Regions from separate parts of the Roseateles amylovorans genome, predicted to be linked through region 2. Evidence: riboswitches for the same ligand, from Rfam matches in the RefSeq annotation. Region 2 holds a riboswitch; each other region holds the start of a gene.

Region 1 (6,384 bases), 930 kb from region 2:
TTCGCGGTCGCCTCACCGGGGCATCAGCGGCGCACCACGAGCGCATCATGAGCGTGGACGCGTGGACGCGTGGACGCGTGGACGCGTGGGCGGCCTGGGCGGCGTGGGGGCGACCCGCAGCGGTCCGTGACGGGGTGGCGGTATGCTCGGTGCCGCCCGTCATCCGTCGGGGATCCAGCCTCAGGAGCACGCATGTTTGACCACGTCAAGTTTGGTGTCAGCAACTACGCCGCGAGCCGGGCGTTCTATGTGAAGGCGCTGGCGCCTCTGGGCGTGGCGGTGGTGTCGGAGGGCGTGCCGTCCTACGGCATCGAACTGTGCGGCGAGGGCGAGCCCTCGCTGTGCCTCTTCGAGACCCAGGAAAAGCCTGCTCACCTGCATGTGGCCTTCTCCGCCAAGCGGCGTGAGTCGGTGGATGAGTTCTATCGCGCTGCGCTGGAGGCCGGCGGCAAGGACAACGGGCCGCCCGGACTTCGGACGAAGTACCACGCCAACTATTACGCCGCGTTCGTCATCGATCCGGATGGGCACAACATTGAAGCGGTGTGCCATCGGCCGGAGGCGTGAGCGACACGCCAGGGGGCGTCCGCGCCGATGCGGGGTGGCCGGTCGCCATGAGGCTCTTTCCAAGGGACCGAACGAGGGTTGAAGGGGTGGGGGGATGAAGGACAGCGACCGCGCGTTGGTGGCGCGCTCATCGAATTTCACCATCCGCTTGCTGACGTCGGAGGCGAAGTGGGAAGGTGGGTTGGACGCCACCCACGCGGTGCACCGGACCGTGCTGCGCCCGCTGCTGGCGATGGCCGACGGATGCTGGGCCTACGGCATCGACAAGGACGGTCCGCTCTGGAAGCGTTCCGCAGACATTCTTCAGCCCGACCGCGGCAAGTTCCGGATCGATCTGTCGTGCGATCCTGTCAGCGGCAGGGAGTCCCTTTGGAACGCCAGTGGCGGCAAGCGCGGCACCATCGTGATCACGGTGCCGGTCGAGCGATTTGACGGTGCGGCGCTGTTTCCGCATTGCCTGGAGGCCTGGGTGTTCGATAACCCCCGTGCGGGCCACACACCCGGCGCGCTCAGCTTCACGAGCAAGCGGCTTGCCGAGGGCCGTCATGTCATCGTCTGCCTGCCGCGCAACAACGGCATTGAGTGGGCGGAGGTGTTCGCTCCGCAGCCGCTCGTGTTCGATTTGTACGCTGAGGCGCTCGCTGCCACGGCATCCGCCGCGCGCGGACTGGCGGGATCGGTCGCAGGCTGAGCGATCGCTGACGCGCAGTGCGGTGGCACCGCACGCCGAGTCGGATCGCCGTGATACCTTCGGTCGCATGAGTACGAATTTTTCCGACGACGAGGTCACCATCATTCAGGAGCCGCGGCTGTGGCGTGATGAGCGCTGGACGGCGCAGGTGATCAAGAACGAAGACGACGAGGGCTGGGCCGTGGCCATGACCCTGGTCGGCGAGTCCGAGCCTGCGCTGGTGGGCCCCTGGACCATGGGGCGCGACAAGAAGAACCCCAAGCCGCTGGATGCAGCCGCCTTTCACACGCTGGTGAAGACGGCCTCCGAAGTGCTGCGTCGCCATGAGCAGCAACTGCACGCGAAGCTGCACAAGAGCGTCAAGGTGGACACGCCGGCCGGGCGCATCCAGGTGCTGTTGGACATCGTCCCGGACGAGGACAACCCCTACGCCACGCTGAGCGCGCGCAACGAGCAGGGCGAGACCCTCGCCCAGGTGCGTGTGGCAGCCAGCTTCCGGTTGACCGACACCAGCGCGGCCGCGTGGGTGGAAGGCGAGTTTCAGCAGCCGCCCAGGTGATCGCGCGGGCCCGATTTCATTGGCCGATCGTCTCCTCGTAGAATCGCGCCCGGCCGCCGGCAGCAGGATTCGCTGAGCGGCCTCCCCACAGTCCAAGGTGCCTGGCCGCGATGCGGTCGGGTTAAACGGGAAACAGGTGCGCGTCCCACGACGCAAAGCCTGTGCTGCCCCCGCAACGGTCAGCGGTTGAAAGCGTGCTCAAGTCGGCTTCTATGCCGACAGCCACTGTGCCCCTCGGGCATGGGAAGGCGAGTGCGCCCTGTCGGATTGCCCTTGGCAGCCCGCAGACGCCGCGAGCCCGGATACCGGCCTTCGACTGCCTCGGAAGCCGCGGGGTGCGGCGCGCCGTCGACGCTGCGCGCTCGCGTGGTTTCGCCTGCGCGTGTCATTCCATCGGCTTCCTCCACCGAACAGGCCTGCGGGGACGCAGGCCGATGGAGAGCTTCGAATGACCCGCCCATCCCCTGTCACCCTGCCAGAGCGCCACCCCCTGCGAACGACCCATGGCCTGCGATGCAGTGCCGCCGCCGCGTTGCTGTGGTGCAGCGCGGGCGCCTGGGCCGCGCCCGACATCGTCGAGCCCGCCGCTGACGTGGTGGCCGCACCCGAACGAAAACTCGATGCGGTCGAAGTCCACGGCCGCCACTATGACAACGGCGTCGGCAGCACCGATGCCGCGTCGCAGGGCCGCATCCGCGCCGAGCTGCTCAAGAGCCGGCCTGCGTTGCGTCCTGGCGAGGTGCTGGAATTCGTGCCCGGCCTCATCGTGACCCAGCACAGCGGTGACGGCAAAGCCAACCAGTACTTCCTGCGCGGCTTCAATCTGGACCATGGCACTGACTTCGCCACCACGCTCGACGGCGTGCCGGTGAACATCCCCAGCAATGCGCATGGACAGGGGTACGCCGACCTGAACTTCCTGATCCCGGAGCTGGTTGATCGCATCGATTACCGCAAAGGGCCCTACTTCGCGCCCAACGGCAACTTTGCCGCGGCCGGCTCCGCCGACATGGTTTACCGGCGGGCCCTGGATGCGCCTTTTGTGGCGGTGACCCTGGGTGAGGGCGCTTATCGCCGTGGCGTGGTGGCCGGTTCCACCGAGCTCAGCGGCAGCCTGCAATTGCTGGGCGCCGCTGAGCTGATGCGCAACGATGGCCCTTGGTCGGTTCCCGAAGGCCTGGACCGTCGCAACCTGCTGCTGACCCTGTCGAACACCCGAGGCGTGGACCGCTGGCAACTCAGCCTGATCGACTACCGTGCCCACTGGACCTCGACCGACCAGGTGCCGCAGCGATTGATCGACGCCGGCACCTGGCAGGGGAGGCCCTTCGACCGCTTTGATGCGATCGACCCCACCGACGGAGGCCGCACCCGGCGCACCAGTCTGTCGGGCGAGTGGTCCCGCGATGTGGATGGCGCGCACAGCCGCGTCGCCGCCTACGCGATGGCCTATGAGCTCTCCCTGTTCTCCAATTTCACCTACGCCATGGAACGGCCGGTCACCGGCGACCAGTTCTCGCAGCGAGACGACCGCAAGGTTTATGGACTCTCCGCCAGCCACGCGCGGGAGCACAGCATTGGCGAGTTGCCTGCGCGCAGCGAAGTCGGCCTGCAGGTGCGCCAGGACCGCGCCGACGTCGGCCTTTTCCAGACCCAGCAGCGCGCCGTCATCGAGACCACGCGCGACGACCGGATCCGCGAAACGCTGCTGAGTCTTTATGGACAGACCAGCGTCGAACTCGCACCGTGGGCCCGCACCGTCGTCGGCGTGCGTGCCGACCAGGGGCGCTTCCATGTCACCCACATCGCGGGCAACGGCGATTCAGGGCGTGCCCGGCAAACGCTGGCGTCGCCCAAGTTCTCGCTGGTGCTCGGGCCTTGGGCACGCACGGAGCTGTTCCTGAACGCCGGCCGCGGCTTTCACAGCAATGACGCGCGGGGTGTCACCGCGGCCGTGGATCCTGCGCCGGGCCTGGTCAAGGCCAAGGGCTATGAGCTGGGCCTGCGCAGCGAATGGCTGCCCGGCCTGCAGAGCTCGCTGGCCTTGTGGAAGCTGGATTTCGATTCGGAGCTGGTTTATGTGGGCGATGCCGGTGCCACCGAGGCCAATCGGCCCAGCAAACGCCGCGGCATCGAATGGAACAACCGCTATGTGCCGCTGCCATGGCTGCTGGTGGATGCCGACTTCGCCTGGACCCACGCGCGCTTTGCCGACGCCGACCCGGCCGGCAACCGCATCCCCAACGCGGTGGACAAGGTCGCCTCGGTCGGCGTGACCTTGCGCGACCTCGGTCCCTGGTCCGCAGGCATCAACTGGCGCTACCTCGGCAGCGGCGCGCTGATCGAGGACAACAGCGAGCGCTCCCATTCGTCGCTGACCGCCAACCTGCGGGTGAGCCGTCGCTTCGGTCCGAAGACCGAGCTGACGCTGGATGTCTTCAATCTGTTCGACCGCAAGGTCAACGACATCGAGTACCTCTATGAATCGCAGCTGCCGGGAGAGGCCACGCCGGTGATGGATCGCCACCTGCATCCCGCCGAGCCGCGCACGCTGCGGGTGACGCTGCGACGCAGCTTCTGATCGAGGTCGCATCGGCATCGGACGTCGGCCCCCGGGCTGGCGTCCGCCTGCGATCCGGGGTGCGTTGACGCCATCCACGCGATGACGACGTGCGACTGTGAGCGGTTCGCCTGAGGACCGCTGCGCCGCCGGGCAGCGCAGCGTCAGAACTGGTAGGTGGCCGTCACCGATACGTTGCGCCCCTGGCCGGGCGTGATCCATCGCGACACATGCAAATGACTGGATACGTCATAGGCCTTGTCGAACAGATTGCGCAGGGCCAGTTGCAGCGCCAAGGATTGAGCACCTTCCAGTGACGCGGTCCAGCTCTGAATCAGGTCGACGCGCGCATAGCCCGGCAGCACGGTGGTGTTGGCCTCATCGGCAAAGCGGCGGCTCTGCACAGCCACATTGGCCGCCGTCTTCCACCCTTGGCCCCAGTCGTACTGTCCCCACACATTCACCGCATGCCGCGCCACATTCGGCACCCGCTTGCCGCCATAGACGGCGTTGTCGCCGTAGGTCGCCTCCGTGTAGGCATAGGTGAGGCTGGTGTTCAAGCGTCCGCTCAGGCGGCCGCTCAGCGAGGCCTCGACACCTTGCGACCGCGCATCGCCGGCCAGGTTGAAATCAAAGTTGCTGGGCGTGCTCGTGTCCGAGGAAATCATGTGGTTCTGCGCCAGCCGGTACACGGCCACGTCGGAACTGAGCCGGCCGTCCTGCCATTGCGACTTCCAGCCCAGCTCCGCCTGTTCCGACCGTCGGCTTGGCAGCGACTGATTCGTGGACGAGGCCACCTGATTGGGCGCGGTGCCGGTCGACAGATGGGCGTAGACGCTGTCCGACGCGCCGAGTCGTCGCAATACCGCAATCTTCGGCGACCAGCGGGACTCCTCCACCGGCATCACGGTGGCCGCGCCGTATCTGAAGTGCTGTCGGTCCAGGCGCACACCGGCCACCACCGACCAATCCCCCAGGTCCACCTGGTCCTGGAGCGAGGCGCCGAAGGCATACAGGTTCTGCGTCGTCAGCGAGCGGGCCAGCGACCCTGGGTTGGCGGGCGCCGTGACGAGGCCGTAGACAGGATTGAAGACGTTGATGTTCGGGCTGGTCGATGCAGGGACCGACAGCGCGGGCTGGTCCAGGAATTCCTCGTAATAGTCCAGGCCGACATAGAACTGGTGGCGCAGGCCAGCGAGGGTCTGATCGCGGGTCAGCGAGGTGGTCGCCGAATCGATGCGGCGTGTGGTGCCCGGCTCCCAGGCGGACACCCGCGCCCAGGTGCCCGCCGGCTGATTGGCCAGCGGCGAGCCATTCAGCAGGTTCTTGATGGAGGTGGAATCGGCTTCCAGGTGCGTCAGCTTTGCCGTCAGGCGGGTGCGAGCATCCAATGCGACGTCGCCGTGCAGGTCGACGATGCGGTTGCGGGTCGTCGAGTCACCGAAGGGCTCGCCGAACTGTCGGTCTCGAGGCACGGCCACCGGGCGGCCATTGAGAGCGGGCAGGCCGTAATCCGGTTGATAGGTCTGGTTGGTGGCTTCGACGCTCGCCCGCAGGTGATAGCGCGCGCCGTCGCTCTTGGCCAGCCCCAGCTTCACGCCGTCCAGCCGATCCGGTACGTGGCGCCATTCGCTGGACTGCGAACGGGTGGCGGTGAGGCGTGCGGCCAGCTCGTTCTCGGACGACAGCACGCGGTTCAAGTCCACCGAGAACTCCCGCGCGTTCGCGGTGCCCGCGCCGATCAGCACCGATCCAAAGTTCTTCAACTGAGGTTGCCGCGTGGTGAGGTTGACGGTGCCGCCGGGTTCGCTGCGCACTCCCAGCGCCGCGCCAGGGCCGCGCAGCACGTCGACGCTCTCCACGAATGCCGGCGTGTAGGGATAGTTGGACAGCCGCACCCCGTCGCGGAACACGCGGTTGGAGCCGGTGCCGTTGTCCGACACCGCCCCCCGCAGCAGGAAGAACTGGGTGTGCGAGCCGTTGAAGCCGGAATCGGCCTGGGCGCCC
Region 2 (6,384 bases):
GTTGAATCAGCCATGGGAAGTCGAGGCTGTGCGGCGCGTTGAACAGCCAGCGGCGCCATCGCGCCTGCGCCTGGCTGACGCCGAGGATCTGCCCATTCGCCGGATCCACATGCAGCCAGGTCAGCGCCGCATCGGTGAACCGCACCCGCCACACCGGCAGCACCCGCGTGCCGTGGTGGCTGTACCAATGCGCGTCCTCGCGGTCGAGCCACTGCAGCGCCGGGGGCGTCGCATCGGGCATGAAGCGCCGAGCGGCGGCGGTCAGGTCCTCGTCGGAGAGCGCGAAGGCCGTACCCGTGCGCGCGTCCACCACCTGCCGGTGGCCGGCCGCATCGCGCCACTGCATCAGCAAGCGCCCGTCGAAGGACAGGAGTTGCAGTTCACGTGCATCGGGCAGCGGCGGTGGGCCGAGTGCCGACAGGTCGGGCGTGAACGGCCCTTGCCAGCGCAGCTGCGCCGCTTCGTCCGATCCGGTGCGCTGGAACCATCGATTGGGGTCCATCGACAGCCAGCCGCTGGCCACCCAGGTGCAGACCAACAAGCCGCCCATCAGGCCGGTCAGATGGTGCCAGCGCATCCATCCACGGTACGGAGAGCAACTGCCGTTCTTGAAACGCTGGCGCAGCCGCACGCGCATCAGGCCGATCACCATGCCGGAGACCGCCGAGGCAATGCCCGCGCCGCTGACCCACAACACCACGGTGCGCCACAGCGGTGGGTCGGCGCGCAGCGGCGTGAAGTAGAGCCAATGCGGCACCGAACCCAGCCAGTTCCAGAAGCGCTCATGGCGGGTGGTGTCGCGCACGACCTCGCCGGTGACGGCGGAGATGTAGAGCATGGTGCCTGCGGCATCACCCACCTCCACGCGGTGCAGCGGCCGCAGCGCGTCCAGACCTTGCGGCACCGTCCACTGATCGCGATCGAGGGTCTCGACCACGCGGGCGCCCGGCGATCGGGAGAAGGCCTGACCGATGCGAGTGGCCGCCGTCGCGTCCACCGGCCCGAGGGCGCGGCCATTGACGGCGGACCACGCATGCGCTCGTCCCTTCGCATCCACGACCCGCCAGACCGGTTGGAATGCGTCGCCCTCGGGTGTGGCGGTGGCCATCATCTCCAGTGTCATGCGGCGTGGCGGCCGTGCACGAACCGCGTCCGGCAGCTCGCGCCACACCGCGGCCGGATTCACCCGGACCTGATCGGTGCGCAGTGGCGCCAGTCCGGTGAGCCGCTCTGCCTGGGTGAGCGCGGGATAGCCCACGAACATCATCACCAGCCCCGACAGGAACCAGATGACGAAGAGCAGGCAGCCGGCGATGCCCAGCCAACGGTGGGTCAGATAGAGCGCGCGTCGAAGCACCGGCCACGCCGGTGCCACAGCGGCCCAGCGGCGGGGCGCTGCCGTGTCAGAAGCGGACATAGGCGGACAGCTCCACGCTGCGCGGCCGTCCGAGCAGCCACTGGTTGCCGTTGTTGGACGTGCTGATCGCATAGGTCCGATCCAGCAGGTTGACGATCTGCAGGCCGAGGCGAAGATCCGGCCGTGCCTGCCAAGCGAGCACGGCATCGGTCACCGTGTAGGACGCGATCTGTCGGCTGTTGGCGGTGTCCACTTGTCGGCGTCCCACGTGGCGGATGCCGGCCGAGGCGGTCCAGTCGCTCAGGAGGCGCCAGTGCAGCCAGGCATTGGCGGTGGTCTCCGGGACGCCCGTCGGCGTGTTGCCATCGCGAGAGACCAGCGTGCCGCCGACGATCTCCCGGAAGTCGTCATAGCGCGCCCTCAGCCGCGCGACGTTGGCCTCCAGGCGCCAGGCGCTGCCCAGCGCCAGCTCGACCGAGGCCTCCACCCCTTGCGACGACTGCTGGCCGATCTGCTGCTGCACGTTGGGCTGGATCGGATCGCGCGAGAGCAGCTTGTTCTTCTCGATGCGGTAGCCCGCCACGGTCCAGGCGCTGCGTCGATCGGACAGCAGTTGCTTGTAACCGACCTCGACCTGCCGGCCGGTGGTCAGCTCGAACTGCTGCTGCGCGGCCGAGGTGGTGAGCAAGGCGCCGAGCGGATCGACCGCACGGCCGATCTGCGCATACGCCGACTGGGTAGACGAGGGCGCGAACACCAGTCCCAGACGGCCGGTGGTGACGTTGAAGCGTTTGTCGAAGCTGTTGGCCGGCGCGACCAGATCCTCCCGAGCGATCTTCGCGTGGTCCTGGCGCAGACCCGCCACAACCGACCACTGCGCATTCACCGCCAGGCGGTTCTCCAGGAACAAGGCCTGTGTGGTGGACCGGGCACGGTAGCGCGGCGTGTAGGGATAGGCGGCCTGATAGCGGCCCACGACCGGATCGAAGGGATCGACACCGATGCTGCCGCTGAAATAGGGCGAATCGTTGATGTGGGTGAAGCGGATGCGGTTGAACTCCAGCCCGAGGCTGAGCTGGTTCTCCATGCCGGCCACGGCCTGTCGGAGCCGCAGATCGCTGCGATTGCCCAGCTGCTCCTGCACATGGCCGATTTCCAGGAAGCTGCTCTGCTTCACTTGGCCGGTGGCCGCGTCCCAGGTGTAGCTCTCGGCATTACGCCAATGCCTGCGGCTGTCGAGGTGATAGAGCTGGTTGCGCAGCTGCACCGTGTCGGTCGGTGTCCATTGGGCGTCCAGCCGGGTCCAACGGTCGCGGTACTTGATCGCGGCATCCTCGGCGTTGTAGTTCTGGTGCCTGGTGCGATCGTCCAGCCGACCGTTGATCAGCGGCACGCCGAAATACGTCTGCGGCTGTTGATGGCCTTCGTCCCGGGACAGCGTGAGGTTGAGCGAGGGTGAGAGGTCCAGACGCAGCGCGCCGCCGACGGCCAGGCTTTCGGCATCGCCCCGGGCCATGAAACCGTCGGTCTTGCGGTGGCTGATGTCCACGCGGTAGGACCAGCGCTCATCGAGCGCGCCGCCGCTGCCGTAGGCGAGTTGGCGGGTGTGGTCGGCCCCGAGCGCGAGGCGGGCTTCCTGCCGAATCGGCGTGCGGGTCGGCTTCTTGGGCACCAGGTTGATGGCCGCGCCGATGGCGCCTTCGCCATAGATCACCGAGGCGGCGCCGCGCAGGACCTCGATGCGATCGGTGGACCAGGGGTCGAAGGGGAAGGTGATCGTGCCCGCCGCCACGTAGAGCCGGGTGCCATCGAACAGCTGCATCACCGAGCCATGGCCATTGAAGCCGCGCGCGCCCATGGACGTGCCCCCGTTGCCCGGCGCAGCGGACATCGAGAGACCGGTGGCGCGGCTGGCCGCCTCCAGCACGGTGAGGTCGCCGCGTTCGCGGATCGTGTCGCCGCTCAGCAGCTCGATGCTCGCGGGGGTCTCGAGCGGGGTTAGGCCCAAGCGGCTGGCGGTCGTCGGCGTGGTGAGGGTGGGCTTGGCCTCGGTCTTGCCGCTGATGCGCACCTCGGGCAGCGTGCTGGAGCCGGCGGCCCCGGGCGTGATGGCCACCGCTGCTGTCGTGGTGGCGGTAGTTGTGGCTGTGGTTGTGGCTGTAGCTGTGGCTGTGGCTGTGGCTGTGGCCGTCGCCGTCGCCGTCGCCATGACGGTTGGCGGATCCTGCGCGCTGGCCAGGCCGGTCAGGCCCAGGCCAGCCACCGTGCAGGCGATGGCCAGCGGGCTGGGGGCAAGGGCGGGTGCGGTGTGGCCGTGGCCGCAGGCGCGGCGGATGGTCGTGGTGAATCCACGAGCGAGGCGGGTCATGGGTGGGCTCCATCGGCCCGCGTCCCCGCAGGCCATTGCTGTGAATGGAGGCCGACGGGGCGAGCACGGACGACGCCGCACAGGCGTGCGACGCCGACGGCGCACCGCACCCCGCGGCTTCCGGAGCAGTTGCAGGCCGGTATCCGGGCTCGCGGCGTGTTTCGGAATGCGGTGGGCGCATCCCGGAACCGAGTCCTCGCCTTCCCATGCCCTGAGGGACACAGTGACCGTCGACGTGCGGACGCCGACATGAGGACTCTTGAACCGCTGACCGTTGCGGGGGCAGCACAGGCCTTGCATCGCAGGGATGCGCACCTGTTTCCCGTTTAACCCAGCCGTGAGACGGCCGGGCACCTTCAACTGATGATCTGCCGACGACACAGGGCCGTGCAGCGGCGGCGATTCTAGGGGAGTCTGCGCGCGGCCAAGCAGAGTGCGCAGTTTTCCTCATCCTCCCCCGCACGCACGCGATGGACGGGTGAGGGACGTGACAAGCGCATTCGCAAGCGCGAGGATCGTGTTCCCACTCATGCTGTCAGGGAGAGGTTATGGCGAATCGAGTCTTGCCCATGTGGCCACGGGGGCCGCTGCTCGGCATTGCGGCCGTGCTGTCGGCCTGTTCGACGACGATGGAGGCGCCGCTCGGTCCTCCAGCCAAGGAAGTGGCGGTGGCCGTCACCGCTGCCAATGAGCTGATCCAGTTCAATGCGGGGCAGCCGCAAAAGGTCCTGTGGACCAAGCCGCTGCAGGGTCTGTCCTCCGGCGAGCGCCTGCTGGGCATCGACTACCGGGTGGCCCGCGGCCAGTTGTATGGCCTGGGAAGCACCGGCCAGCTCTATCGCATCCATACCGGCACCGGGCAGACCGAAAAAATCGGCACGCCGGTGGCCCTGCCCTCCGACGGAGCGACGGAATGGGGCGTTGATTTCAATCCCACGGTCGACCGCATTCGTGTGGTCAATGACGCCGGCGTGAACATGCGGCTGCATCCGGACACCGGGGCGGTGGTGGATTCGAACCCGGACCAGCCGGGCGTGCAACTGGACGGCCGACTGGTCTACGACAGCGCGGATGTGAACGTGGACAAGACGCCTGGCATCGTCGCGGCGGGCTACACCTACAACAAGGACAACGAGAAGATCACGACCAACTACGCGCTCGACGGCAAGCTCGGCGTGCTGGTGCATCAGGGGTCGAAGGAAGGTGTTCAGCCGGTGGTCTCGCCCAACACGGGGCGCCTGTTCACTGTCGGCTCCCTGGGCATCGGCAGCTTTGCCAAGGCCACATTGGACCTCTCCGACATCGGCAACGTGGCCTACAGCGCGGTGTCGTCCCAAGGCAAGTCGACCTGGTATCGGATCGACCTGATGACCGGCAAGGCCACGCGCATCGGCAGTGTGGGCGTTTCATCTGAAGTGGTGGGCGCGGCGATCGAGCCTTGAGCTGCGCGTCGTGGTGCCGTCAGCTGTGAGCCCCGGGCACGGAAGCGCCAGCCGCTGCGGCGTTGACGGTGTCGAGTCGATGAAAAAAAGGAGCCCGCACAAGCGGGCTCCTTCGGTGCCGCACTTTCAGGCGGCGTTCTTCCGGATTGATATCGGTGGACGCGCCCTCATCGATGTCGGCGCGACGAATGTCCTCTGACACTGGCAGGCAGTGAACAACGGCAACGGGCAGTGGCTCCACGCCGCGATTGCAGAAGGCCGATCCCGCCAGTGCGGAATGAGCGCGTTCGATAGCATGCCGTGGCAATCCCCTTTCGCGCCGATCGGCAGATGCATCGGGTTCAGGTGTTGTGGCCCATGGACATGCGAGTGAGGCAACGCCGGGCGATTCATCGAGGCCCCAAGTCCCACTGCGCCATCTCTTGAAGGCTGATCTCGTAGGGCTGGGGGCTTACGCTCTGCTCGCCGACGAAGGGCCGGTCCATCTGCACGATGAAGAAGAACACCAGCCCGGTCGAACACGAGAGCAGGGCCACCGCCGTGCGGTTGAACGCCGTCGGGGGCAGAACCAGCATTGGCATCAGCGAAAGCACGCCGCCCGCGATGACGACGAACCACAGCGTGGCGGGCACCGACAGCTCACTGGCGCTGACGCGATCAAGCCGGAACTTCAGCACCTCATTCATGCGAGCCCAGATCTCGGTCAGCAGAATGGTCTGGGCCGGCGTGGTCGGCTCCACCGTCTGCAAGGCGCGAAAGATGCGGTTGATGCGGTCGCCGTTGTCGCGGTGGCCGGGCTCCTTCTGCATCTTCACCCATTCGTCGTCCACGATGCTGCGCGTGTATTCCCGAAGCCGCTCCCGCGCGGCCAATGCAGCCGGTGTGCCCAGCACCCCTAGGTCCCGCGCCAGTTCACTGATGGTGACGGCCTCATTGCTCACCGCGTTGTCCGCAGACCGATAGGCGTCCCAGACGGAGACGGCACAGAAGGCGAGCAGCAGCGAATTGAGCGTGGCAACCAGTGCCAGCAGCGTCATGGCCAAGCCCTTGTCTGCTTCCTCGAATCGGGGCTTCAAGAAGCGATGGATGACCTCGAAGCTGGCCATGGCCGGGACCATCCATCCGGTCATCAGCAAGACGCCGAATTGCCAGACAGGCAGTTGGTAGATCCAAAGCGGCATGTGGGCCTCGACGAGCAGATGGAGTCCTGCAGACTA
Region 3 (6,384 bases), 3.1 Mb from region 2:
TGAGCTTCCTGCTGTGGGCGCATCACATGTTCACCGCCGGGCTGGGCGGACTGGGCATGAGCCTGGTGTCGATCTTCAGCGTGGCCATCGCGGTGCCGGGCGCGCTGCAAGTGTTCGCCTGGATCGGCACGCTGTGGCGCGGCCGGCTGCGATGGACCACCGCCACCTGGTTCCTGATCGGCTTTCTCGTGGCCTTCGTGCTGGGCGGCCTGACCGGCGTGATGCTGGCGCTGCTGCCGGTGGACTGGCAGGTGCACGACACCTATTTCGTGGTCGGCCATTTCCACTATGTGCTGATCGGCGGCATGGTGCTGCCGATGTTTGCCGCGCTCTATCACTGGCTGCCGGTGTGGCGCGGGCGGCCGCTGTCGGAGCGCCTCGGCCGCTGGGTGTTCGGACTGATCTTCGGCGGCTTCAACCTCGCCTTCTTTCCGATGCACATCGCCGGCATTCTGGGCATGCCGCGCCGGGTGCACACCTACGACGCCGGCCTGGGCCTGGAACTGCCCAATCTGCTGTCCACCGTGGGCGCGGTGGTGGTGGCGGCCGGCGTGCTGCTGTTCGTGATCGATCTGGTCCGCAGCCAGATCGGCCCCGAGCTGGACCATGGCGACCCCTGGGATTCGCCGACGCTGGAGTGGCTGCCCTCCGAGAACTACGGCACCCGCAGCATTCCGCAGGTCAGCCACCACGAGCCGCTGTGGGATCAACCCTCGCTGCACCAGGAGGTGCATGCCGGCGCCCATTGGCTGCCGGGCACGGTCACCGGCGGACGGGAGACGCTGCTCACCAGCCCGGTCAGTGCCCGTCCGTTGCGGGTGGCGGTGCTGGCGGGCGACAGTCTCTGGCCGGTGCTCGCCGCGCTGGGCACGGCGGCCTTCTTCCTGCTGATGACGGTCAAGAGCGTCGCCGGCACGGTCACCGGCGGCGTGGTCGCCCTGGTGGCACTGTGGTGCTGGCTGTGGCGCACCGACCGCGCACCGCCCTTCGACGATGCCGAGGTGGCGGACGGCATCCTCCTGCCGCTGGGTGCCACCGGCTGGCAGGCGCCCTCGTTCTGGGGCGTGGTGATCCTGATCGTGGTGGAGGCCAGCATCTTTGCCTCGATGGCCTTCGCCCACCTGCATGTGGCGATGGCGCTCGAGGTCTGCCCACCGCCGGGCGTGGCGATGGCGTCGACGGGCAGCCTGGGAGGGCAGTCGCTGGCCTACCTGCTGAGCCTGGTGCTGGTGTGCGTGGCCGGCTGGGGTGCACGTCGCGCGCCGGTGGCGCGATGGCGCGCGCTGCTGTTGCTACCGGCGTTCGGTTTGGCGGCGATCGCGTTCCTGTGGGGGCTCTCCACCGCCTGGCCCGCCGAGCGGCCACCGACGCTGGACGCCTGGACTGGCACCCTGGCCGCGCTGCATGGGCTGCAAGGCATCCATCTGGGCGTGGCGGCGATGCTGGCGGCCTTCCTGGCCGCCCGCATCGGTCACGGCATGCTGCGCCCGCGCCAGCATGCGACCCGGGAAGCGGTCTGCCTGCTGTGGGGCTGGATCTGCGTGCAGGGGGTGCTGGTGCTGTGGTGGCCGCTGATGGCGGCGTGAGCTTGCTTCCGCAACTTTGCCAACCCCACGCCATCGGTTGACAAATCTTTTCAGCGACGACGCGGTTGGTGCCCTAGCCTACGGGCATCGCAACCCTCCCTGAGACCGATCCATGACATCCGTTCTGACTTCCCTCGGTGTCGCACTCGTCACTGCGCTCGCCATGACCGCCGCCGCCCCCGCCCATGCGCAAGACAGCAAGGCGGCGAAGGCGGCCCAGCAACTGGACGCGCGTTTTGCCGCAGCCGACAAGGACCACGACGGCAAGCTCACCAAGGCGGAAGCCGAGGCCGGCATGCCCCGCGTGGCCAAACGGTTCGACGAGATCGACACCACCAAGTCCGGTGCCGTCACGCTGCAACAGATCAAGGCCTATGGTGCGGAGCACATGAAGAAGAAGTGACCCCGAAGCGGGGCATTGCCCCGTGGCGCCACCGCGCGACACAGTGCCCGTTCAGAACCGTCGGGCAGCGACCGCTGCCGAAGGTGGTCGTGGTCGTAGTCGTGGTGGCTTGGGTGGCGGTCATGTCCATGACCGAGGCCCATGAAAAAACGCCCGGCGCTTCGCAGCGTCGGGCGTTTTTTTCATTGCTGGAGCGGGCGACACCGGCTGCGCTCGCCGCAGGGCGAGGCGCCGGGCGCCGCTCGACCGCAAGCGGCTTACTTGTTCACCGCATCCTTCAGCGCCTTGCCGGCGGTGAACTTGGCGGCCTTGGACGCCGGGATTTCCAGCACTTCGCCGGTGGCCGGGTTCTTGCCGGTGCGGGCAGCGCGATCGCCGACCTTGAAGGTGCCGAAGCCCACCAGGGCGATCGAATCGCCGGCGGCCAGCGCCTCGGTGATGGTCTCCAGGGTCGCGTCCAGGGTGGAGGCGGCCACTGCGCGGGTCACGCCGCTCTTGGTGGCGATGCTTTCGATCAGTTCACTTTTGTTCATCAGATTTCCATCTAGGTATCAGGATCCCGTTGCCGGGGGTCGCGATTATGGGGCCGGACCGCAGAGGGCCCGGTTTCGAGGTGCGACGGCGCCAGCGTTCCGAAGAGCGGCTGTCGCGCCGGGCAGCGTCCGCGGCTTGGCAAGTCCGAGGCCCGGTGCCCTGAAGCACAGGCCGCAGGACAGGCATTGTCAGACCTGTCGTCCCCGGATCGATCGGGCCGGAGCCGGAACCGATCCGGGGCAGCGTCCGCCAGGCGCCCGGGCCCCGAACTGTAGACGCTCCGCGCCGCCCGAGGGCGTTCCCCGCCTGCTTCCGGTGCTGTCGGCCGGGCGCGACCCGCACAGCCGTGCCGTTTCCAGCGCTTGCGGCGTCCGTCCCCAATGGCCTTGAGCGCCTTGAAGTGCTAGGCAACCCGGCCGACAGGGCTGGCAAGCCCGCACGGGCGCCTCGGCGAACCCGATATGATCCGCGCCGTTGGTGCTCGCGCCCGGCCCTCCGCCGGCGCAGTTCAACGGGAATCAGGAAGGGTCGCGCCAGGCATGGCCTCGACCCCCACCTGAGCTGCCCCCGCAACGGTAAGCGGAAGGCGGGTGATGTGCGTCATCGCCTGCGGCACGTGTCTGAGACCACTGGACGATCCGTCCGGGAAGGCAACACGGGTTCATCTTCCGACAGCCCGGATACCGGCCAACAGGCGGACCGCCCGCGCCTTGGCGCGGCCAGGTCCTTGTCGCATGCGGCCGCGGGGAAGCGGCCGTCCTGCCGTTTGATGTACCGCCGTACCCATGTCCTCCTTCCATCTTCGCGCCACCGCGAACGCTGCCCTGCTCGTCCTGATCACGGCCCCTGCCCTGCCCACTGCCTTCGCGCAGACCCGCATCGATCCGGTGGTGGTCACCGGCACGCGTGAAGCGCAACCCCTGCGCGACGCCATCGCCGACGTGGTGCTGATCGACACCGCCACCCTGCGCGACAGCGGCACCGCCAGCCTGGCCGATGTGCTGCAGCGCTACGCCGGTGTCCAGTTGCTGCGCAACGGCGGACCCGGCCAGACGACCGGCTATTTCGTGCGTGGCGCCAGCAGCAACAGCACCGTGGTGTTGATCGACGGGGTTCGGGTCGGCTCGGCCACGCTGGGGCAGACCGCGCTGGAGGCGATGAGCCTGTCGCAGATCGACCGCATCGAAGTGCTGCGCGGTCCGGCGTCCGGCCTGTACGGCGCCGATGCGGTCGGCGGCGTGATCCAGGTCTTCACCAGGAAGGGCCAGGGCGCGTTCAATGTCACGGGCTATGCCGCCGTCGGCGAGGACCGCTCCCGTGAAGGCAGCTTCGGCCTCAGCGGCGCACAAGGCGGCTTCGACTATGCGGCCGGACTCAGTCGCGAGACCAGCCACGGCCGGACCGCCATCCGACCCAACGACCAGTTCGGCAACTACAACCCGGACAAGGACGGTTATGGCCGCACCGTCGGCAGCGCGCGCCTGGGCTTCACACCGGCCGAAGGCCACCATGTGGGTGTCTCCTTCATCCAGAGCAAACTGAATGCGCAGTACGACGGTGCCGATTACCGGCCGGACTTTAGCGTGGATCCGTCGGCGGACTTCCGCAACCGCCTGACCACGCGCACGGTCACCGCCGACTACCGGGGCCAGTTGTCGCTGCTCTGGACCACGCAGCTGCAAGTGGCCAAGAGCACCGACGATCTGTCCTCCGGCGGCCAACTCGTCGACCGTTTCAAGACCGATCGCGACCAGATCAGCTGGCAGAACACGCTGCGCTTCGCGCCGGGCCAGCAACTGCTGCTCGCCTATGAACACCTGCGCGAGAAGGCGCAGAGCACCGTCTACCTTGCCAATGACAAGCGCACCAACAATGCGGTCTTCGCCGGCTACACCGGCCAGTTCGGCGCCGCGGGCGTGGAGGCCAGCCTGCGCAGCGACGACAACTCGATCTACGGTGGCAACACCACCGGCAGCCTGGGCGCCAGCTATGCCCTGTCCAGCACGCTGAAGCTGCGTGCCGTGGCCGGCACCACCTTCCGCGCGCCCACCTTCAATGACCTGGACTATCCCGGCTACGGCGTGCGCAGCCTGCAGCCCGAGGAAGGCCGCAGCGTCGAGCTGGGTCTGAACTGGCAGTCCGGCAACAGCAGCGCCGGCGCGACGGTCTACCGCAACAAGGTGCGCAACCTGATCGGCACCGAGAACGACCCGACCCGCTGCCCACCCGGCTATGACTTCGGCTGCGCCACCAACACCTCACGCGCCACGCTCGAAGGCGTGACGCTGACCGGTGCGCATCGCCTCGGCAACCTGAGCCTGCGTGCCACGGTCGACTTCCTGGATGCGAAGAACGACGACTCCGGCAGCCGGCTGATCCGCCGTGCCGCGCACCAGGAGAGCATCTCGGCCGATTACGACACCGGCGTGTGGAGCGCGGGCGCCTCGCTGACCGACGTGGGCGCGCGTCCCGACGGCGTCACCCTGGGCGCCTATGCGGTGCTGGACCTGCGCGCCAGCTGGCGCTTCCTGCCGCAGTGGCGTCTGGAGGCCAAGCTGCTGAATGCCGCCGACCGCGACATCCAGCCGGTGCGGGACTACCAGGGCCTGGGCCGTCAGGCCTGGGTGGGCGTGCGCTACGACATGAAGGGCTTCTGATCGAAGCCTGATCGACGTTCGATCGAGGCATGGCGGCGAGCGACGCTCGGCCATGCCCCGCTGCCCTCACCGTCGCGGCTTGCCCTCATCGACGGTGTCCGGCATCAGCCGCAGCAACGCCTGCAGAAAGCGCTGGGCCGCGACGTCCGAGGGCCACGGTTCCCAGGCGGCGCCGCCATACACCGCCTGCAAGGGATCGGTGTCCAGCACCGGATGGGAGATGCCCAGCACCTCCCGCACTTCCGTCACGGACCAGCCGGTGCAATGCACCGCTTCCGAGGCCGCGGCGATGCTGTCCGCGCGCTTGTGCAGCGCGTAGGTCTCGGTCGTCCAGTCCGGCAGTTGGTAGCGCATGGCGATGGCCTGCATCAGCCGATCGCCGACGATCCGGAACGGCTCCCCCAGCACCCGCTTCAACGGCGAGATGCAATCGAAGCCGAGGAAGCCTTCCTCGGCGTCATGCAGCAGTTCGGCCAGTGCGGCCGCGTTGGAGAGCGTCTCCCCCTCGGCCTGCGCCCACTGCTGGCGCAACTGCAGCACCAGCATCGAGTGCTGCGCCACCGACAGTGGCCACGGCCACACCGATTCCCCACCCCAGCGATAAGTCCGCGCCAGGCGCAGCGCCAGGTCGTGGTGCGTCCAGGCCTCAGGCGAGGGATGGATCAGGTCGAGTGCGGCCCCGGAGGGCAGGCGGATCCAGGCGCGGGTACGGTCGCTCATCCGGGACGTCCAAGGCGGGAGGGATGGAAGGACCTGCCAGTGTGCACGGGAAATCGTCCGTCCCTGGGCCATCGAACCAGAGGATTTGCGAAGGCGGCGATCTGCGAAGGCGGCAAGACATCTGCCAGTGCCACCGCCCCCCGACGCCTTGGCACTGGCAACGCCGCTTCACCGCTCACTTCAGGCGCACATGCGCGGCCCAGTACACGGTCTGTCCGCCGGTCGGCACGTTGTAGCCGCGCACCCGCACCTTCCACTGTCCGGACGGGACGGCCCCGGCCGCCCGCACCCGCTCGAACACGCTCGGAATCGAGACGCTGGAGCCCCGCACGACGCCAGACGGATCGATCAGGCTCAGGTCCACATCGTTATGGGCCTGAGAGGCGGTTTCGGGCCACCACAGCGCGGCGTCGAAGTTGTTGGGTGAGCCACCGGACACCTCGATCGGGATGTCGATCGTGCCGCCGTGGGTGATGGTCACCTT

What was found. Region 2 has a riboswitch for cobalamin ahead of N4261_RS25485 (TonB-dependent receptor). Riboswitches for the same ligand answer to the same signal wherever they lie in the genome.
Region 1: linked by a shared signal. The riboswitch ahead of N4261_RS21655 (TonB-dependent receptor) and the one ahead of N4261_RS25485 (TonB-dependent receptor) in region 2 are both predicted to bind cobalamin.
Region 3: linked by a shared signal. The riboswitch ahead of N4261_RS12975 (TonB-dependent receptor domain-containing protein) and the one ahead of N4261_RS25485 (TonB-dependent receptor) in region 2 are both predicted to bind cobalamin.

What each region holds. Positions count from the first base shown of each region.
Region 1 covers NZ_CP104562.2:5,230,736-5,237,119, reverse strand. Annotated here, with positions in the region: gene N4261_RS21670 (VOC family protein) at 193-567, shown strand; gene N4261_RS21665 (hypothetical protein) at 662-1,258, shown strand; gene N4261_RS21660 (hypothetical protein) at 1,326-1,817, shown strand; cobalamin riboswitch at 1,896-2,145, shown strand; gene N4261_RS21655 (TonB-dependent receptor) at 2,266-4,398, shown strand; gene N4261_RS21650 (TonB-dependent receptor) at 4,542-6,384, opposite strand, start outside.
Region 2 covers NZ_CP104562.2:6,162,860-6,169,243, reverse strand. Annotated here, with positions in the region: gene N4261_RS25490 (PepSY domain-containing protein) at 1-1,417, opposite strand, end outside; gene N4261_RS25485 (TonB-dependent receptor) at 1,404-3,725, opposite strand; cobalamin riboswitch at 3,843-4,098, opposite strand; gene N4261_RS25480 (DUF4394 domain-containing protein) at 4,295-5,167, shown strand; gene N4261_RS25475 (bestrophin-like domain) at 5,557-6,348, opposite strand.
Region 3 covers NZ_CP104562.2:3,093,182-3,099,565, reverse strand. Annotated here, with positions in the region: gene N4261_RS12990 (cbb3-type cytochrome c oxidase subunit I) at 1-1,586, shown strand, start outside; gene N4261_RS12985 (EF-hand domain-containing protein) at 1,699-1,989, shown strand; gene N4261_RS12980 (HU family DNA-binding protein) at 2,247-2,522, opposite strand; cobalamin riboswitch at 2,982-3,228, shown strand; gene N4261_RS12975 (TonB-dependent receptor domain-containing protein) at 3,309-5,180, shown strand; gene N4261_RS12970 (phosphohydrolase) at 5,247-5,900, opposite strand; gene N4261_RS12965 (S8 family serine peptidase) at 6,076-6,384, opposite strand, start outside.